Regions from separate parts of the Epibacterium sp. ABZ3_068 genome, predicted to be linked through region 2. Evidence: riboswitches for the same ligand, from Rfam matches in the RefSeq annotation. Region 2 holds a riboswitch; each other region holds the start of a gene.
What was found. A riboswitch is a leader RNA that binds a small molecule or an ion and turns the genes downstream of it on or off. The one in region 2 is predicted to bind cobalamin.
Positions count from the first base shown of each region.

Region 1: linked by a shared signal. The riboswitch ahead of ACXAEW_RS02210 (aromatic ring-hydroxylating oxygenase subunit alpha) and the one ahead of ACXAEW_RS01150 (energy-coupling factor ABC transporter permease) in region 2 are both predicted to bind cobalamin.
Region 3: linked by a shared signal. The riboswitch ahead of nrdH (glutaredoxin-like protein NrdH) and the one ahead of ACXAEW_RS01150 (energy-coupling factor ABC transporter permease) in region 2 are both predicted to bind cobalamin.

Region 1 covers NZ_JBSWUV010000001.1:460,835-466,621, reverse strand. The annotation lists gene ACXAEW_RS02220 (DMT family transporter) at 1-549, shown strand, start outside; gene ACXAEW_RS02215 (FAD-binding oxidoreductase) at 603-1,688, opposite strand; gene ACXAEW_RS02210 (aromatic ring-hydroxylating oxygenase subunit alpha) at 1,693-2,919, opposite strand; cobalamin riboswitch at 3,034-3,237, opposite strand; gene ACXAEW_RS02205 (alpha/beta fold hydrolase) at 3,415-4,305, shown strand; gene ACXAEW_RS02200 (CobW family GTP-binding protein) at 4,280-5,395, opposite strand; gene ACXAEW_RS02195 (carboxymuconolactone decarboxylase family protein) at 5,574-5,787, opposite strand, start outside.
Region 2 covers NZ_JBSWUV010000001.1:226,113-231,899, forward strand. The annotation lists gene cobM (precorrin-4 C(11)-methyltransferase) at 1-138, shown strand, start outside; gene ACXAEW_RS01140 (cobyrinate a,c-diamide synthase) at 138-1,445, shown strand; gene cobA (uroporphyrinogen-III C-methyltransferase) at 1,442-2,164, shown strand; cobalamin riboswitch at 2,259-2,480, shown strand; gene ACXAEW_RS01150 (energy-coupling factor ABC transporter permease) at 2,513-3,190, shown strand; gene cobF (precorrin-6A synthase (deacetylating)) at 3,264-4,034, shown strand; gene ACXAEW_RS01160 (CYTH domain-containing protein) at 4,031-4,495, opposite strand; gene ACXAEW_RS01165 (ParA family protein) at 4,506-5,249, opposite strand; gene ACXAEW_RS01170 (CHAD domain-containing protein) at 5,246-5,787, opposite strand, start outside.
Region 3 covers NZ_JBSWUV010000001.1:1,818,434-1,824,220, reverse strand. The annotation lists gene ACXAEW_RS08755 (DUF1852 domain-containing protein) at 1-47, shown strand, start outside; gene ACXAEW_RS08750 (methionine synthase) at 84-1,127, shown strand; gene ACXAEW_RS08745 (flavin reductase family protein) at 1,218-1,706, shown strand; partial or broken gene ACXAEW_RS08740 (transposase) at 1,972-2,367, shown strand; cobalamin riboswitch at 2,745-2,936, shown strand; gene nrdH (glutaredoxin-like protein NrdH) at 3,022-3,246, shown strand; gene nrdI (class Ib ribonucleoside-diphosphate reductase assembly flavoprotein NrdI) at 3,248-3,676, shown strand; gene nrdE (class 1b ribonucleoside-diphosphate reductase subunit alpha) at 3,658-5,781, shown strand.

The DNA of each region.
Region 1 (5,787 bases), 230 kb from region 2:
GTGGTGGCCGCGGCGGCGCTGTTTTTTGGTGAGCGGGTCGGGCCCAGGCGGCTGGCTGCAATTGCGCTTGGCTTCATTGGCGTTCTGGTGGTGCTGCAACCGGGGGCAGACAGTTTCACCTGGAGCGCGATGCTGGGGGTCGTGGGGATGCTGGGCTTTGCGGGACGGGATCTGGCAAGCCGGGCCGCCCCAAAAGGGCTGAGCGCGGCTGTGCTGGGATTTTATGGCTATGCGGCGATCCTGATTGCTGGTCTGGCCTATACCCTGTGGGAGCAAACACCGTTTCTGTGGCCGGATGCCCTGTCGGTGCAGGCGCTGATCGGCGCGACGCTGGTGGGGGCTTTGGCCTATGTGTCCCTGATGAAGGCCATGCGTACGGGGCAGGTGTCGGCGGTGGCTCCGTTTCGCTATTCCCGGCTGCTGATTGGCATTGCCATTGGGGTTTTGTGGTTTGGCGAAGCGCTGACCCCGGCGATGCTTGTGGGGTCGGTCCTGATTGTCTGCGCCGGTCTGTTCCTGTTGTGGGGCGGGCGGCGGTCAAACGCTTAGGGCGATCTGCGCCACCGGATCCCGGCAGGGGCTGGCGCAGATCTTTCTTTTGGTCAGACCTCGACTTCGACCTTGCCGATCGGGTTTGAACAGCAGGCCAGGATATAGCCCGCGTCGATGTCATCCTCGGAAATGCCGCCGTTGTGGACCATGTGGACCTCGCCCTTGGTCTTTTTGACCTTACAGGTGCCACAGACGCCAAAGGTGCAGCCCGACGGGATATTAAGCCCGGACGCGCGCGCGGCAGCCAAAATCGTGTCGGTTTCGGTGACTTTGGCGGTGACGCCAGAGAGCGCAAAGGTCACTTCGGCCTTGGTGTCATCATCGGGGATCACGTCATCCAGAAGCGGCTGTTCGGCCTCTGTTTCAACGGGCGCGCCAAAGCTTTCCTGGTTGTAGCGCTCCATGTCAAAGCCAAGCCCTGCAAGGGCGTCGCGCACGGCCTGCATGAAGGGCTCTGGCCCGCAGCAATACACCTCGCGGTCCAGGTAATCCGGTGCCATCAGACCCAGCATCAGCTGATTGAACTGCCCCTGATACCCCGTCCAGGGGCGATAGCGGTCCGGTTCTTCGACCACGAACTTCAGATCAAGCCCAGCTGTGCGGCTGGCCATATGTTCAAGCCGCTCACGGAAGATGATTTCGGACGGGCGTTTGGCGCAGTTGATAAAGACCACGTCCAGATCGCCGCCTTCATCCCACATGCAGGTGGTCATGGACATCATCGGAGTGATGCCCGAACCCGCAGAGATAAACAGGAACTTCTTGGACGGGCTTTGGGCATTGGTAAAAAGACCAGCAGGGCCGATGGCCTTCATCCGCATGCCCGGTTGCAGATTGTCCAGCATCCAGCGGGTGCCGATGCTGTTGGCCTGCGCCTTGGCGGTGATGGTGATGGACCGGGGGCGCGAGGGGGACGAAGAGATCGTATAGGTGCGGTGCACCACGCCGCCGGGCTGGCCGGGAGCGGGGATTTCCAGCGTCAGAAACTGGCCCGGATCATAAGAGAAGAGCGCACCGGAGGGCGCGCGAAAGCTGAAACTGGCGGTGTTGGGCACCTCTGGCACAACCGAAACACATTCCAGCATCTCACTGTCCTGCCAGAAGGTGGGGGCGGGTTTGGAGGGGAGGGTGGTCATATCGTCATTCCGCCGCAAGGGTCTGAGGGGCCACACGTCGGGCCAGGGTTGCGCAATACCACTCCACGAACTGCAAGACGCCGCTTTCCTGAATTTGGGAATAGGGGCCGGGTTCATAGGCGGGGCTGTTGATGCCCATCTGGTTGTCTTCCACCACCTGGCGGTCTTCGTCATTGGTGGCAACCCAGACCTCGGTCAGGCGTTTGAGGTCGTAATCCGCCCCTTCCACCGCGTCTTTGTGAACCAGCCATTTGGTGGTCACTTCGGTTTCGGTTGCACTGATCGGGGTCACGCGGAAGACGATAGAGTGATCGGGCAGGAAGTGGTTCCAGGTGGTCGGGTAATGGAACTGCAACAGCGCGCCGGCATCGGCAAAGGGCACCCGCCCCAGCCAGCGGCGCACCGCGGTCTTCCCGTCCATCGTATAGCTTTCGGCGCCTTCTTTCAGAGGCATACGGGCCACGCGGAACTGGCCATCGTCGCTGATATGGAAGTTTGACGCAAGGCCGGCGGTTTCGCAGCGGTCAAAATGGGCCTGAAGGTTTGGCGGTGTTTCGCCACCTTCACCAATGCCGGTGACGCTGGGATCATCCGGGTAGGTGCGGCAGAGGGCGGGGTGGTTGCCGCCACAGTGGTAGCACTCGCGGTTGTTTTCCCAGACCAGCTTCCAGTTGCCGTTTTCCACGATGGTGCTTTCAAAGGCGACCTTGGCATTGCTCAGATCGTGGGGCTCCAGATAGGGGCGGGCCCGGTTGGCAAACGTATCGAAATCCGGGGCCTCATCGGCCAGGCAGATATAGACAAGGCCCGCCAGTTCCCGGCAATGAACAGTCTTCAGCCCATGCGCCTTGGGGTCGAAATCCGGTCCCATGTCGCGCGCCCACAGAAGCGAGCCGTCCAGCTCATAGGTCCATTGGTGGTAGGGGCAGACCAGTTTGGGGGCGTGGCCTTTGGCGGCTTTGCACAGGATGGACCCGCGGTGACGGCAGGTGTTGTGGAAGGCGCGGATGTCCCCGTCGGTCCCGCGTACAAGGATCACCCGGAATGCACCCACCTTATGGGTGACATAGCTGCCGGGTTTTTCCAATTCGCAGGCGGCGATGGCAAACAGCCATTCGCGATAGAAAATGCTTTCAAGATCCGCCTGAAACACATCGGGATCTGTGTAAAACGCTTGTTCCAGGGCATGGCCGCGGGTTCTGCGCGCCAATAATGTGTCGATCTTGCTCACGTCTGGCTCTCCTGCCGCGCGGGGCGGTTGTGGCTTGGGCAGATGGCAACAGGGGTCCGTCCGACGGCGCGGGAGGCACGCTTTCGGTCACAGGAGCCCCCACCGCCACCCGCGGTTTGACATATCTGCAAGGCTGGTTTCCGGACTTGGAAGAGGCCTTGGCCCAAGATGCGGCACCTTCCCGGGATCCTCCTCCCAGTGGTCGTGGCCGCGTCTGTTCATCCTTACCGTTGCGGGGGCAGCGCCGGAGTTGCACCGGCTTCCCAATTCTCCGGCGACTCTGCACAAGCCACCGGCACCTTACGCGCTCAAACTAGCGTGCGTTGCAGATCCAACTTCGCCACAAGCGACAAAATATGAAAAGAAACAGACCTTCCGGAGTAAAGTTTGCGCGGCGCAGGGATCTCTCTGCCCTTGGGCGGCTGTGGTTTAAGGCTTGCCCGAACGTCCCTTGGGCGTAGACTTCGGGGCAGCGAAAGCAGGGAGGTGGGGGAGATGTTTTCAGGGTTTGACACGGTTGAGATTGATCTGTCGACCGCCCGTATCCATGCGCGGGTGGGCGGCGTGGGTAAGCCGCTGTTGCTGATGCATGGTTATCCGCAGACCCATGTGATGTGGCATGGGATTGTAGATGCGTTGGCGCGTAGCCATCGGGTGATCGTGCCGGATCTGCGCGGGTATGGCCAGTCCCTGGCGCGGGATGGAGATTTTACCTTTCGGGCGATGGCGAGGGATCAGGTCGCGGTGATGGCCAGGCTGGGCCATGACCGGTTTGATGTGATTGCCCATGATCGCGGCGCACGTACGGCGCATCGGATGGTTCTGGATCATCCCGAAACGGTGCGCTCGGTTGCGTTGCTGGACATCCTGCCAACGCTTGATGTGTGGAAGACAATGGATGCGTGGCTGGCCAGACGCTATTACCACTGGATGTTTCTGGCGCAGCCCGGCGGCATGCCCGAGCGGCTGATCAATGGCGATCCTGTTCATTTCCTGCATTCCGCCCTCCTGGGCCTGTCGGGGGCGAAAGAGATGTTCCATCCTGAAGCGCTGGCAGCTTATGAGCGGGCAGCGCAAAACCCGGATGTGGTAGCGGCCTGGTGTGGAGATTACGCGGCGGCCGCATCGGTTGATCTGGACCATGACCGCGCGGATCTGGGCCGGACGAGCGACATGGAATGTCTGGTGTTATGGGGGCGCAAAGGGGTTGTGGCACATCACATGGATCCGGTTGAAGCCTGGAAGACCTGGTTTCCCAAGGCCAGGGGACATGCAATTGACGCCGGGCATTTTCTGGTAGAGGAGCGCCCACAAGAGGTGCTAGCCGCGTTACAGACGCATCTGAACGCAGTGCCAGCGGTCAGTTGGACCAGTTGTCGCCCTTGACCTCGTTCCAGCCGGGAAAGACTGCGGACTGGGGCGCGACCTTGGTGGCGCGAAGCATGTCAAAACTGCGTTGCAGCTGGGCATCTGTCATGTCGCGGGCAATCACCACGATCCGCGATGTTGTATCCCCTTCGGGCCAGTTCTTCAGCGGCACAGGCGCATCAAAGATGTGTTGAACCCCATGAAAGACAAAGGGAATATCCATCCCTTTGAGGAACACGATACCTTTGACACGCAGCAGGTCGCGCCCTTTGAGCGCCACCAGCGTGTCGAGCCATTTGTCAAAAACCGCATCCTCCAGCGGGGTGTCCAAGGTGATCGAAGCCGTGTTGATCCGGCTGTCATGGGCTGAGAAATGCTGGGTTGGCGCGGGCGTGGACAGGCCCGAAAGATTGGCCAGAGGATCGGCACTGGTCGCGGCACCATCGGTATGGGACACCCAGGCCAGCGCGTTTTCCGTGGTCGCGCCGCGCCGCATGCCCGACAGGCCCCAAAGCATCTGCGGGGATTGGATCACTTCGTTGACGTCAACCAGTCGCGCCGTGGGATTAAGGCTCTGGAGGCGGGCTTTCAGCGCATCGGCCTGCTCTGCAGAGACCAGATCGGTTTTGGTCACCACAACAAGATCCGCCGTAGCGACCTGTGACACTGCTTCGAATTGGTCATCCAGCGTGGATTGGCCGTGGGCGGCGTCCACCAGGGTAATGACACCGTCCAGCAGGGATACGCGCGACAGGTAGCGGTCAGACAACAGGGTCTGGCGCACCGGGGCCGGATCGGCCAGACCCGTGGTTTCGATCACCACGCGGTCAAAGTCCAGCTCACCCGAGGCGCGCCGGGTGATCAGCCCCGCCAGTGTTTCCGCCAGATCCCCCCGGATCGAACAGCAGATACAGCCTGAAGACATCAGAACCACCTCTTCGCTGCTGTCTTCGATCAGGTCGTGGTCCAGTCCAACTTCGCCAAATTCATTTACGATCACCGCGATTTTGCCCGAGCTCGCGTCCGAGAGGACCTTGTTCAGGAGGGTCGATTTCCCGGCGCCAAGAAAGCCGGTCAAAAGGGCAACAGGAAGGCGGCTGTCGGACATGAGGGCTCCTGCTTGGGGCTGGGACGACGGGGATTGAAAGCTCAAAAAGTGATATGTTGTAACGATGTTCGGGTCAAGGGAGTTGGGGGCAAGGTAACTGTGCCCAGCACAGCGAAGACCCGGCCGCTGTTGGGTGGCCGGGTCTGTTTGGTCGGATCAGGTCAGGGTGGGACCGGGATCAATCCTTGCGCCAGGCATTGGCTGCAAACGCATCATCCAGCGGCGTATGGGTGATGTGGTTGGTATAGTTCGACAGCACTTTGAGGCTGGTGCCCACCAGCACTTCCAGCACATGCTTTTTGGTGAAACCGGCTTCCAAAAAGGCGGAAATATCGCCGTCGCTGGGATAGCCGCGGGTTTCATTAATGATGATGGCGAATTGGCGCAGCGCT
Region 2 (5,787 bases):
GGCCGCACAGCGCTGATCCTCGTGGGGCGCGCCATCGGCGCAGAAGAGTTCGACGAAAGCTGCCTTTATGCCGGCGACTATGACCGCCGGTACCGCCCGGTGGGCACGGACCCGCGCTTTCCGGAAGGAACTGAATAATGGCCAAAGGTATCCTGATCTCCGCCCCATCTTCTGGCACCGGCAAGACAACAGTGATGCTGGGCCTTCTGCGCGCCTTGGCTGAGGATGGTCTGACGGTGCAGCCATTCAAGAGTGGCCCGGATTATATCGACCCGGCGTTTCACCTCGCTGCCGCCAAACGGGCCTCCTTCAACCTTGATACATGGGCGATGGACGACGGGTTGCTGAATGCCATTGCAACCCAGGCCAAAGGCGCGGACATCTGCGTTGCCGAAGGCTCCATGGGGCTGTTTGACGGGGTGGCCACACGCGGACAAAGCGGTTTTGGCTCCTCCGCCGAAACAGCAAAACGAATGGGCTGGCCGGTTGTGTTGGTGATTGATGTGGGCGGTCAGGCCCAATCCGCCGCAGCAACCGCGCTGGGGTTCAAAGCCTACGACCCGGATCTGCCTTTTGCCGGGGTCATCCTGAACCGGGTTGCCAGCCCCCGGCACGAACGCCTGACGCGGCTCGGCATGGAACGTGCAGGCGTAAAAGTGCTCGGCTCCCTGCCCCGTCGTGGTGACCTAGCCCTGCCAGAACGGCATCTGGGTTTGATTCAGGCCGTTGAGCATCCGGACCTGGAAAGTGCCATCGCAGGCTACGCCAGTTTTCTGCGCTCCAACGTAGATCTGGACGCAATCAAAGCCGCAGCCCTCGCCGGCCCCGATGCCCCAGCTGCGCCGCTTCCGACACCTCCGGCCCAACGCATTGCGCTGGCACGCGATGCGGCATTTTCCTTTACCTATCCACATCTGTTGGAAGGCTGGCGACAGGCCGGCGCCGAGATCCTACCATTTTCGCCTCTGGCCAACGAAGCGCCTGCAGCAGACGCCGACCTTGTTTGGCTTCCGGGTGGCTACCCGGAACTGCATGGGGGCACGCTGGCTGCAGCAGAGATATTCCGTAAGGGCCTCCAGAAACACGCGGCATCAAAACCAGTCCATGGTGAATGCGGTGGCTATATGGCGCTTGGGGAAGCTTTGATTGACAAGGAAGGTAACCGCCACCAGATGGCCGGGCTTTTGGGGCTTGTGACCTCATACGAAAAACGCAGATTTCATCTTGGCTATCGCCGCGCTGTTTTGCAGAGTCCCATGCCGGGTTTTGCGGCCGAAACCGCATTACGCGGCCACGAGTTCCACTACTCGAGCATTCTGGACGAACCCGACGCACCTTTGGCAAATGTGTTTGACGCCGATGGCAATCCGGTGCCAGAAACCGGATCGATCAAAGGCCACGTGACCGGTACCTTCTTCCATCTGATCACCGGAGAAAAGGCATGACCGGCTTTGTCTCTTTTGTCTCTTCTGGCCCAGGCGACCCAGAACTGCTAACCGTCAAGGCCGTGAAGCGGCTTGAGGCGGCGGACGCCATCCTGTTTGACGACCTGTCTTCCGGCCCCATTCTGGGTCACGCCTCCAAGGACGCGGATCTGGTGGGCGTGGGCAAACGTGCAGGGCGCCCCTCACCGAAGCAAGACCACGTGAGCCGCCTTCTGGTGGACTACGCCAAATCCGGTGCAAATGTGGTGCGTCTCAAATCGGGAGATGCCGGAATTTTTGGCCGTCTTGAAGAAGAAATCACCGCCCTGCGCGCTGCCGGTATCGCCTTTGAAATCATACCCGGCGTCACAGCGGCGTCTGCCGCGGCAGCGGCGGCCAGCATCCCGTTAACACGACGAATGACAGCGCGTCGCCTGCAATACATCACAGGTCACAGTGCAAACGGTGCCTTGCCCGAAGAGATGAACATGGCGGCGCTGGCCGATCCGGAGGCCACAACTGTGGTCTATATGGGCAAACGCACCTTTGCGGCACTGGCTGGGCAGTTGCTGGAGCACGGGATGTCGCCCGAAACTCCAGCCCTTCTGGCAACCGGGGTCTCTACGCCCGAACAGGAGCTGCGGCGCGAAAAACTTGGCACTTTACCGGACCTTTTGCCAAAACTGGAGACACAGGCCCCGGTCCTGATCCTCTATGGTCCGCTGGCCGAAGCCCCATAAATCGCGTGTAATTTTATTACATCCATCACCCGACTTTTGTCGCAAAATTGCGCCCAACTGGCAGATTCGAGCTTGACCTTTTTCGACGTCAGATGGCAGATGAACTGGATATGGTGCCCAATTCCAACGCCAAGCGTTGTGGGCTGAAACGGGAATGAGGACGGGTGGACCCAATCGCGGCACCCAAAGCCTCAACCGCCCCCGCGACTGTGTGTGGCGAGCGGGTTTGCATCACCACTGAAGGGAACTCTTCGGGAAGGGCAAACTGCGCGCTTGAGCCACAAGTCAGGAGACCGGCCATACCACGACATAACTTGAGCCGCCGGGGATGGCGGTATGGAGAATATAATGCATATCGAACCAGGTATCGTTGATGGTGCGAAAATTGCGCTGTCTTATGTAACAGCTGCTGGCGCAGTCACCTACGCGGCAAAAGAGACTTTTGCCGATCTGAAGAAAACCAATATCGTGTCCTACGCCGTGCGTGCGCTGATCGCTACTGTGGGCGTGTTTGTGTTCTTTGAACTCTTGCCGCATTTCCCGGTTGGAGTGTCCGAAGTCCACTTTATTCTCGGCTCAACCCTGTTCCTCATCCTCGGTGCTGCTCCGGCCGCTTTTGGTCTGGCGGCGGGTCTGCTGATCCAGGGCGTGTTCTTTGCACCCATCGATCTACCGCAATACGCAATCAACCTGACAACCCTTCTTGTGCCCCTGTTTGCCCTGCACGCGCTGGCGACCCGGATCATTGCCCCGAATACCGCCTATGTTGACCTGAAGTATTCGCAGGCTCTGGCCCTGTCGACCGCATATCAGGGCGGCGTTGTTGCATGGGTGGCCTTCTGGGCTTTCTACGGTCAGGGCTTTGGTGCTGAAAACCTCGCTTCTGTCTTCTCTTTCGGTGCAGCCTATATGCTGGTTGTCCTGATCGAACCGATTGCGGATTTGGCCGTTTTGTTCGCAGCCAAATCTCTGCGTGGCCTGGAACGCGCTGGTCTGGTCACACCACGCCTGTTCAACGCAGCCTGATCGCTGCCTGACCCGTTGACCTTTTGATCGCACGGCCCCATCACAGGGGCCGTGTTTCATTTTGGAGCCCCTTATGACCGCAGCACAGTTCACGCTTTCTCTTGTTGGCATCGGAACCGGCAACCCCAAGCATCTGACCTTGCAAGCCGTTGAGGCGCTGAACGCGGTTGATCTGATCCTGATACCAAACAAAGGCGCGGGCAAAGACGATCTGGCCGCCCTGCGCCAGGCCATCTGTTCCGAAGTGATCAAGGCACCCGGCCCACAGATTGTAGAATTTGACCTGCCGGCCCGTGATGAAAAAACCCAGGATTATCGCACAAGAGTCGACGATTGGCATGACGCGATTGCTGATCTTTGGTGGCTGAATATCACGCAGCACCTACCAAAAGGCGGCTCTGTTGGCTTCCTTGTCTGGGGAGATCCTTCCCTGTATGACAGCACCATGCGGATCGCAGACCGGCTGACATCCAGGGGCAATATAGCGGTGCATGTGATCCCAGGCATCACGTCGATCCAGGCGCTGACTGCTGCGCATGTGGAACCCCTCAACCAGATCAACGAAGCTGTGACCATCACCACCGGCCGACAGCTGCGCGATCACGGCTGGCCTCCTTCGGCCGACACGCTGATCATCATGCTGGACGGGCAATGTTCCTTTCAGACTTTGCCACAGGATGGGATAACAATCTGGTGGACCGCCTATGCGGGGATGGAGAATGAAATCTCGATTGCAGGGCCGTTGTCAGAAATGTCCGAAAAAATAAAAACGACCCGTACCGAAGCACGGGCCGAGCATGGTTGGCTCATGGACATCTATTTGTTGCGCAAAGCCATGCCTTAAACAGGAAGACCGTTCACCGCCATATTCTTGTTCTTATACCGTTTGTCGTCGGTCACATCCGCGCCAAACCACTCTGGCGGCTCAAAGGCTTCTGCAGCCTCCAGAGTATCAAATTCCACCTCGATCAGAACCAACCCGTCCAGGGTGCCTTCGAACACATCCAGCTCATAGATCAGCCCATCTGCAAAAGAAGCGCTCCAGCGTATCTTTTCCACCCGCCGCCCTTCGGTTTCCGGCCAGAAGGTGTCGAACTGTTCCTGGGTGATGGCGGCCTCACGCTCGGTTCTTACGGTGCCCTCGCCGGATTTGAACGTCATCACAAACGCAGCGTTCTTCTGGCGCAGCCGCATTTCCACAGCATCAGAAGGATGAGTGATATAGCCTTGGCGTATTTCTGTCCGCTTTGCCTCGGTCAAATCGGGCAAATCCCGCACCAGAAACTTTCGTTCTATCTCTTGCATCGCGCCCTCCTCAGGTCTGCTTGTCCAGTTCCTGCCAAAGCGATCTATAGGCTTTTGCGGCCGGACGGTTGCCGGCAAATGCCAGCGTTGGCTCACGGTGCACGCCCATTTTTTCGACATCTGTGGAAAACGGCAAATGCGTCTGCATGAACTTGCCTTTGTAAGACTTGCGCATGCGTTCGATGGTGTCCGCATGCAGAGTTTTGCGCGCTTGCACCATCGAAAAGAAGGGTTTCAGCTTTTTGGCGTTCAACCCCTGTTCGTCAAAGAATTCCACCAACTGCGCAAAGGTTCGCTCTGTCAGGGTAGAGGGGATAACCGGCACCACAATGTGATCAGCCGCCTTGAACACGGCCTCGGATAAAACCGAAAGGTTCGGCGGGCAATCCAACAGGATCACATCATAGTCACCGTCAACACCCTTCAGTGCTTTCTTCAGCCGCGACCGGCTGTTTTTCATTCGGGACAGAAAAATGTCAAAATCCCGGAAGGTGAGGTTCGCCGGCAAGATATCCAGGTTTTCGTAATCGCTGCCCCGGATAGCTTTGGTAAACCGCTCCACGTCCTCAAAGAACTTCCCCTCCTTGAGTTTCTTCGAAGGTTTAACCCGGAAGTAGAAACCCGATGCCCCTTGCGGGTCCAGATCACACAACAGCGTGCGCGCTCCCGATTGCGCATAGGCATAGGCCAAGTTCACAGCCGAGGCGGTTTTTCCCACGCCACCCTTGTTGCTGTAACAAGCGATAATCTTCATGACTGCGCCCCTCTCTCATGAAATAATGTACGAAACTTCTGACGGGTTTCCGGACTGTCAAACTGTGCAAAGCTCTGCACAACACGGGCGCGTTCTTCCAATTGTCGCCCATGCAGGATGGAGATCAGCGCGCCGATGCTTTGCGCCGCCATCAAGGCGGTGCGCCCTTTCAGACGGCCGGATTCAATCAATTCCTGCAGAGATTCCTGCTGTACCGAATAATCGTTGAACAGGCCCAGGTTGTCCTGCAGCCGTTTCAGCGGTTTCACAATCGCCTTGATTTCCGCGGCGTCGAACTGAGGGGCAAAAAACTCGATCAGATACCGAAGTTTTTTGCAAGAAATCCGTAGCTCGTGCACATCCTCATCGGGTGTTGTGTCGTCGATCTTGGCCGCAGTTTTGCAGACATTGCGGTAGCGCTTCCAAATGAGCTTTTGTGCATAATCCCCAACAGCCAACCCGCCAAGCGGCCCTTGGACAACCACTCCAGGCGCTTCAAACATCGCCTGCAGATCTGCCATTTCTCGGTTATAGGCCA
Region 3 (5,787 bases), 1.6 Mb from region 2:
ACCGCGCCGCACTGGACGCATGGTCCGCACAATTTGCGGCTCAATAAGCGCATAAACATACGAAACGCACGAGGTAATCTATCATGTCCAATCTTCTCCCCACTTCCACCGCAGGCAGCCTTCCCAAACCCGCTTGGCTCAGCGAACCACAAACACTCTGGTCCCCTTGGAAGCTGGAAGGCGACGCGCTTGTCGAAGGCAAAAAGGACGCGCTGCGTCTGATACTTGAGGAACAACAACGCGCCGGGATCAATATCGTTAGTGATGGCGAGCAAACCCGTCAGCACTTTGTGACAACCTTTATCGAGCACCTCACCGGCGTGGACATGAACGAGCGCAAAACCGTGCGCATCCGCGACCGCTATGACGCCAGCGTGCCAACGGTGGTGGGCGCGGTATCTCGCGACACGCCGGTGTTTGTCGACGACGTGAAATACCTGCGGTCGCTGACGGATGCCCCAATCAAGTGGGCGCTTCCAGGGCCGCTGACCATGGTGGACACCCTCTATGATGAGCACTACAAAAGCCGCGAAAAGCTGGCGATGGAATTTGCTGTTATCCTCAACGAGGAAGCGCGCGAGCTGGAGGCAGCCGGTGTCAATATCGTTCAGTTTGATGAGCCCGCGTTTAATGTGTTCTTTGACGAGGCCAATGATTGGGGCATTGCCGCCTTAGAGCGCGCCAGTGAAGGGCTCACATGCGAAACCGCTGCGCATATCTGTTATGGCTATGGTATTAAGGCCAATACCGATTGGAAAAAGACGCTTGGATCCGAGTGGCGTGAGTATGAGGAAATTTTCCCGAACCTCCAGAAATCCACGCTCGATCTGATTTCTCTGGAGTGTCATAACTCCCATGTTCCGCTGGAGTTGATCGCATTGCTCCGGGGCAAGAAGGTTATGGTGGGCGCTGTGGATGTGGCCACCCACACCATAGAGTCCCCCGAAGAGGTTGCAGGCACCCTGCGCGATGCATTGAAATACGTGGATGCGGACAAGCTTTACCCCTGTACGAACTGCGGCATGGCACCGCTGCCTCGCGATGTTGCCAAAGGCAAGCTGTACGCCTTAGGTGCAGGAGCGGAGATCATCCGCAAAGAACTCGCGGGCCACTCGGCCGCCGCCTAAGTGCGCCCAGCCAAGCCGCCCCTTCAGAAAAACACGCTTGCCACCCCACGTAGGCAAGCGCATCTCCCCGACCTGTCAAAAGTATGCACAATGTATGACGTTCCCACTCCTCGCTCCATTAATCCACGTGCATTTCGCGACTGTTGCGGGCGTTTTGCAACCGGTGTGACCGTCGTCACCACGCGCACGTTGGACGGTGTACACGGCGCAACCGTCAGCGCGTTTATGTCCGTGTCTCTCGATCCGCCATTGATCGCCATTTCGCTCTCCAAGCGGTCAAAGCTGCGTGAAAAGCTTCGGGGATCTGGCCGGTTCGCCGTGAACATCCTTAGCCATGATATGCGGCAACATGCTTTGCATTTTGCAGGACAAACCTACAGTCAAATGGAAAACCTCTTTGAGGACGCGGAGGGCCTTGCCACTTTACGCGGTGCATCAGCTGTTTTAAGTGCGGATATAGCCAATGAATGGGATGCCGGGGATCATACGATTTTTCTTGGGGCTGTTACCCATTTGAGATGCGATCAAGCCGCGCGGCCATTGGTTTATCACGCCGGGGACTTTGGAGATTTTCGCTGATATTTGGCCGGGTGCCACGTTCGATCTGTGGCATATTCTATCTCGGCATCGACACCGATCTCAGGTTCCCTTTCTACGCCAATGAACAAGGCGAAAAGCTCGCTTGAGGCTGACGAAAGCCATTGTCATCTTTAAGGCGAACGGCAGCTCAGTCCTGCGGCCTGAGAATTTGTCCTCTTGTCTAGCTGCATCTACCATAAATGGCCAAGTTCAAAGCCGCACTGCGCCACGCCAGACAATGCACCCGCAGATTTCTACGTTGCATAAACAGTTTTGCCGCAACTACTCTGACCCGAACCGGGGCCCAACCGGCAAAGCTGTCTCGCGATATCGCGCCCTTAAGCTGACCTGTCAGGCCTGCCCATCCAAAGCCAAGTGCTGTCCCACCGCCGACGCACGCAAGATCACTCACGAAGAATACGAAGATGCCCGTCAGGTCGCCCGCGACATTGCCAAAACAAAGCAATATGCGATCTCGATGCGACTACGAAAGAAGGTGGAAATGCTCTTTGCCCACCTCAAACGCATCCTCGGGTTGGGGCGGCTCCGATTGCGCGGTCCATGCGGCGCAAACGATGAATTCCTCCTCGCCGCCACCGCCCAAAACCTCCGCAAACTGGCGAAGATCTTTCCTGCACCGCAGCAAACGCGCAAAGCCTGATCAGAAAGGTACTCGCGCTTTGTTTGAAACGCTATTTTCTGCGCCAGCAACACGTTGTTTTTCCACAGAATCAACTGAAAGCGAAACCCTTCGCTGCGGCCTGCGCGAACGGTTGCTTCGCCTAGAGTTGTTTACCCGTATCACATGAAGACTCTGTTGAAAGCCCTACCGTTTCGAATTCGACTAAGCCATGTGCGATGTGTCTAAAATTACGGGCTGCAATTTGGTCGAAACGATCCCAAATCAGTTTTTTGCACTCGATTGTTTCACAAGCAATGTACCCAGTTCCGTTCTCTGTGTAGCTTTGGCTGCCTTCCGGGGTTAAAAAAGAAAATGTCAACCCAAACCTATATGTTGACGGTGGCCTTCCTATATACCCAATATGGTGTTGCTTCGGTTCCTTCGATTCTACTCGAAGGCTAAGAGGGAAGCCGGTGAAAATCCGGCACTGCCCCCGCAACTGTAAGCGGTGAGCAAGGTTGAACACGCCACTGAAAGTGCTGCTTTCGGGAAGGCCAGCCAAGCATAGATCCGCGAGTCAGGAGACCTGCCGTCAGCACAAAAAAGACCACGAACGGAGGGTTCGGGGGCGTGCAATGGGTTTGTCCTGCACTGTGTCCTCGACTTTGACAACAGAAAACAGAAAGAGGACAGATGAGCATCATCGTTTATTCCAAACCCGCTTGCGTACAATGCACTGCCACAACACGTGCACTAGATGCTAAAGGCATCAGCTACGATGTAGTGGATTTGACCGAAGATACCTCCGCGCTGACCCGTGTGACTGAACTGGGCTATCGCCAAGCCCCGGTAGTGGAAGCCAACGGAGCACATTGGTCTGGCTTCCGCCCAGACATGATTGCCCGTTTGGCCTCCTAACGTGGCGGGCCGCGATCCGGCACTTGTCTATTTCTCGTCCGCTTCTGGCAACACACACCGCTTTGTGACGCGGCTCGGTTGGGTTTCTATGCGCATCGCGATAGAGCCGGAAGCGCCGCTGCCGACGGTGGATGTGCCTTTTGTTTTGGTGTGTCCGACCTATGCGGATGGACAAGGCAGAGGAGCGGTGCCCAAACCGGTGATCCGGTTTCTCAATGACCTGCGGCGGCGCAGGCACATTTGTGGCGTGATCGGTACAGGCAATCGAAACTTCGGTACGACCTACGCGCTTGCGGGCCGCATCATCTCTGAAAAATGCAACGTGCCGCTGCTCTACACTTTGGAGCTGGCAGGCACTGAAACGGATATCGCCCGCGTCACAGACGGGCTGCGAAAATTGGGGGGCAACCTATGCTCGACCGTGAGCTGAGCACTTTGGACTATCACGCTTTGAACGCGATGCTGAACCTTTATGACGGGGACGGCAAAATCCGATTTGACGCTGACCGCATGGCGGCGCGCCAGTATTTCCTGCAGCACGTCAACCAGAACACAGTGTTCTTCCACTCGTTGGAGGAAAAGCTCGGCTATCTTGTCAGCGAAGGCTACTATGAAGAGGCGGTGTTGGATCAGTACTCCAAGAGCTTCATGCGCAAGATCTGGGATGAGGCGTATGCAAAGAAGTTCCGCTTCCCGACCTTCCTTGGAGCGTTCAAGTATTACACATCCTACACGCTCAAAACCCGTGACGGGCAGCGGTTTCTAGAACGCTATGAAGACCGCGTCGTGATGACATCTCTGACATTGGCGCGTGGCGACGAAGCGCTGGCGATGTCCTTTATGGAGGAAATTCTTGAAGGCCGTTTCCAACCTGCGACACCGACTTTCCTGAACGCTGGCAAAGCCTCACGTGGGGAGTTGATTTCCTGCTTCCTACTACGGCTGGAAGACAACATGGAAAGCATCGGCCGAGGCATCAACTCGGCGCTGCAACTATCCAAGCGTGGTGGCGGTGTGGCGCTGTTGTTGACCAACATCCGCGAACACGGCGCTCCGATCAAAGGCATTGAAAATCAATCGTCTGGAGTGATCCCGGTCATGAAGCTGCTCGAAGACAGCTTCTCCTACGCCAATCAGCTCGGCGCACGTCAGGGGGCCGGTGCGGTCTATCTGAACGCCCACCACCCAGACATCATGCGCTTTCTCGATACCAAGCGTGAAAACGCAGATGAGAAAATTCGCATCAAAACCCTGTCGCTTGGCGTCGTGATCCCGGACATCACCTTTGAGTTGGCCAAGAAAAACGCGGAGATGTATCTGTTCTCTCCGCATGATGTGGAAAAGGTTTATGGCGTGCCGTTTTCCGAGATCTCGGTCACCGAGAAATATGAGGAAATGGTCGACGATAAACGCATTCGTAAATCCAAGGTGAACGCGCGCGAGTTCTTCCAGACAATCGCCGAAATCCAGTTTGAGAGTGGTTACCCTTACGTGATGTTTGAGGACACGGTGAACCGGATGAACCCGATTGCGGGCCGGATCAACATGTCCAACCTGTGTTCCGAAATCCTGCAGGTAAACGAGGCGTCTGAGTTCAATGATGATCTCAGCTATGCCAAAATGGGCAGTGATATTTCCTGTAACCTTGGCTCGCTGAACATCGCCAAAACAATGGATGGCAACGACCTTGGCCGCACCGTGGGTGCTGCGATCCGCGCGCTGACCGCGGTTTCTGAAATGTCGGCTATCGACTCTGTGCCATCTGTGCGCAAAGGCAATGATGACAGTCACGCCATTGGTCTTGGGCAGATGAATCTGCATGGCTACCTGGCTCGGGAACGGGTGCACTATGGCAGCGCTGAAGGTGTGGAATTCACGTCGGTCTATTTTGCTGCTGTGGCCTATCATGCGATCCGAACGTCCTGTGACCTTGCCAAGGAACGTGGCACAAGCTTTAAGGGCTTTGAGTGTTCCAACTATGCCTCTGGCGTGTTCTTTGACAAATACACCGACCGCGACTGGTTGCCCGAAAGCGAAACCGTCAAAATGCTGTTTGACGGTGTTGACCTTCCAACGCGGGAGGATTGGGCGGTTTTGAAAGCCGATGTGATGAAACACGGGTTGTTCAACCGCAACCTTCAAGCTGTGCCGCCGACCGGTTCGATCTCCTATATCAACAACTCGACCTCCTCGATTCACCCGATCGTGTCCAAGATCGAGATCCGTAAAGAAGGTAAGATCGGCCGCGTCTACTACCCTGCCGCCTTCATGAACAATGAGAATCTGGAATACTACCGTGACGCCTATGAGATCGGCCCCGAGGCTCTGATCGACACTTATGCGGCGGCCACCGAGCATGTGGATCAGGGCCTGTCGCTGACCTTGTTCTTCCCGGCAGAGGCCACAACCCGCGACATAAACAAAGCCCAGATCTATGCTTGGAAGAAGGGCATCAAGACCGTCTACTACGTGCGCCTGCGCCAGGAAGCCCTAGAGGGCACCGAGGTTCAGGGCTGCGTATCCTGCTCGCTGTGATCGGAG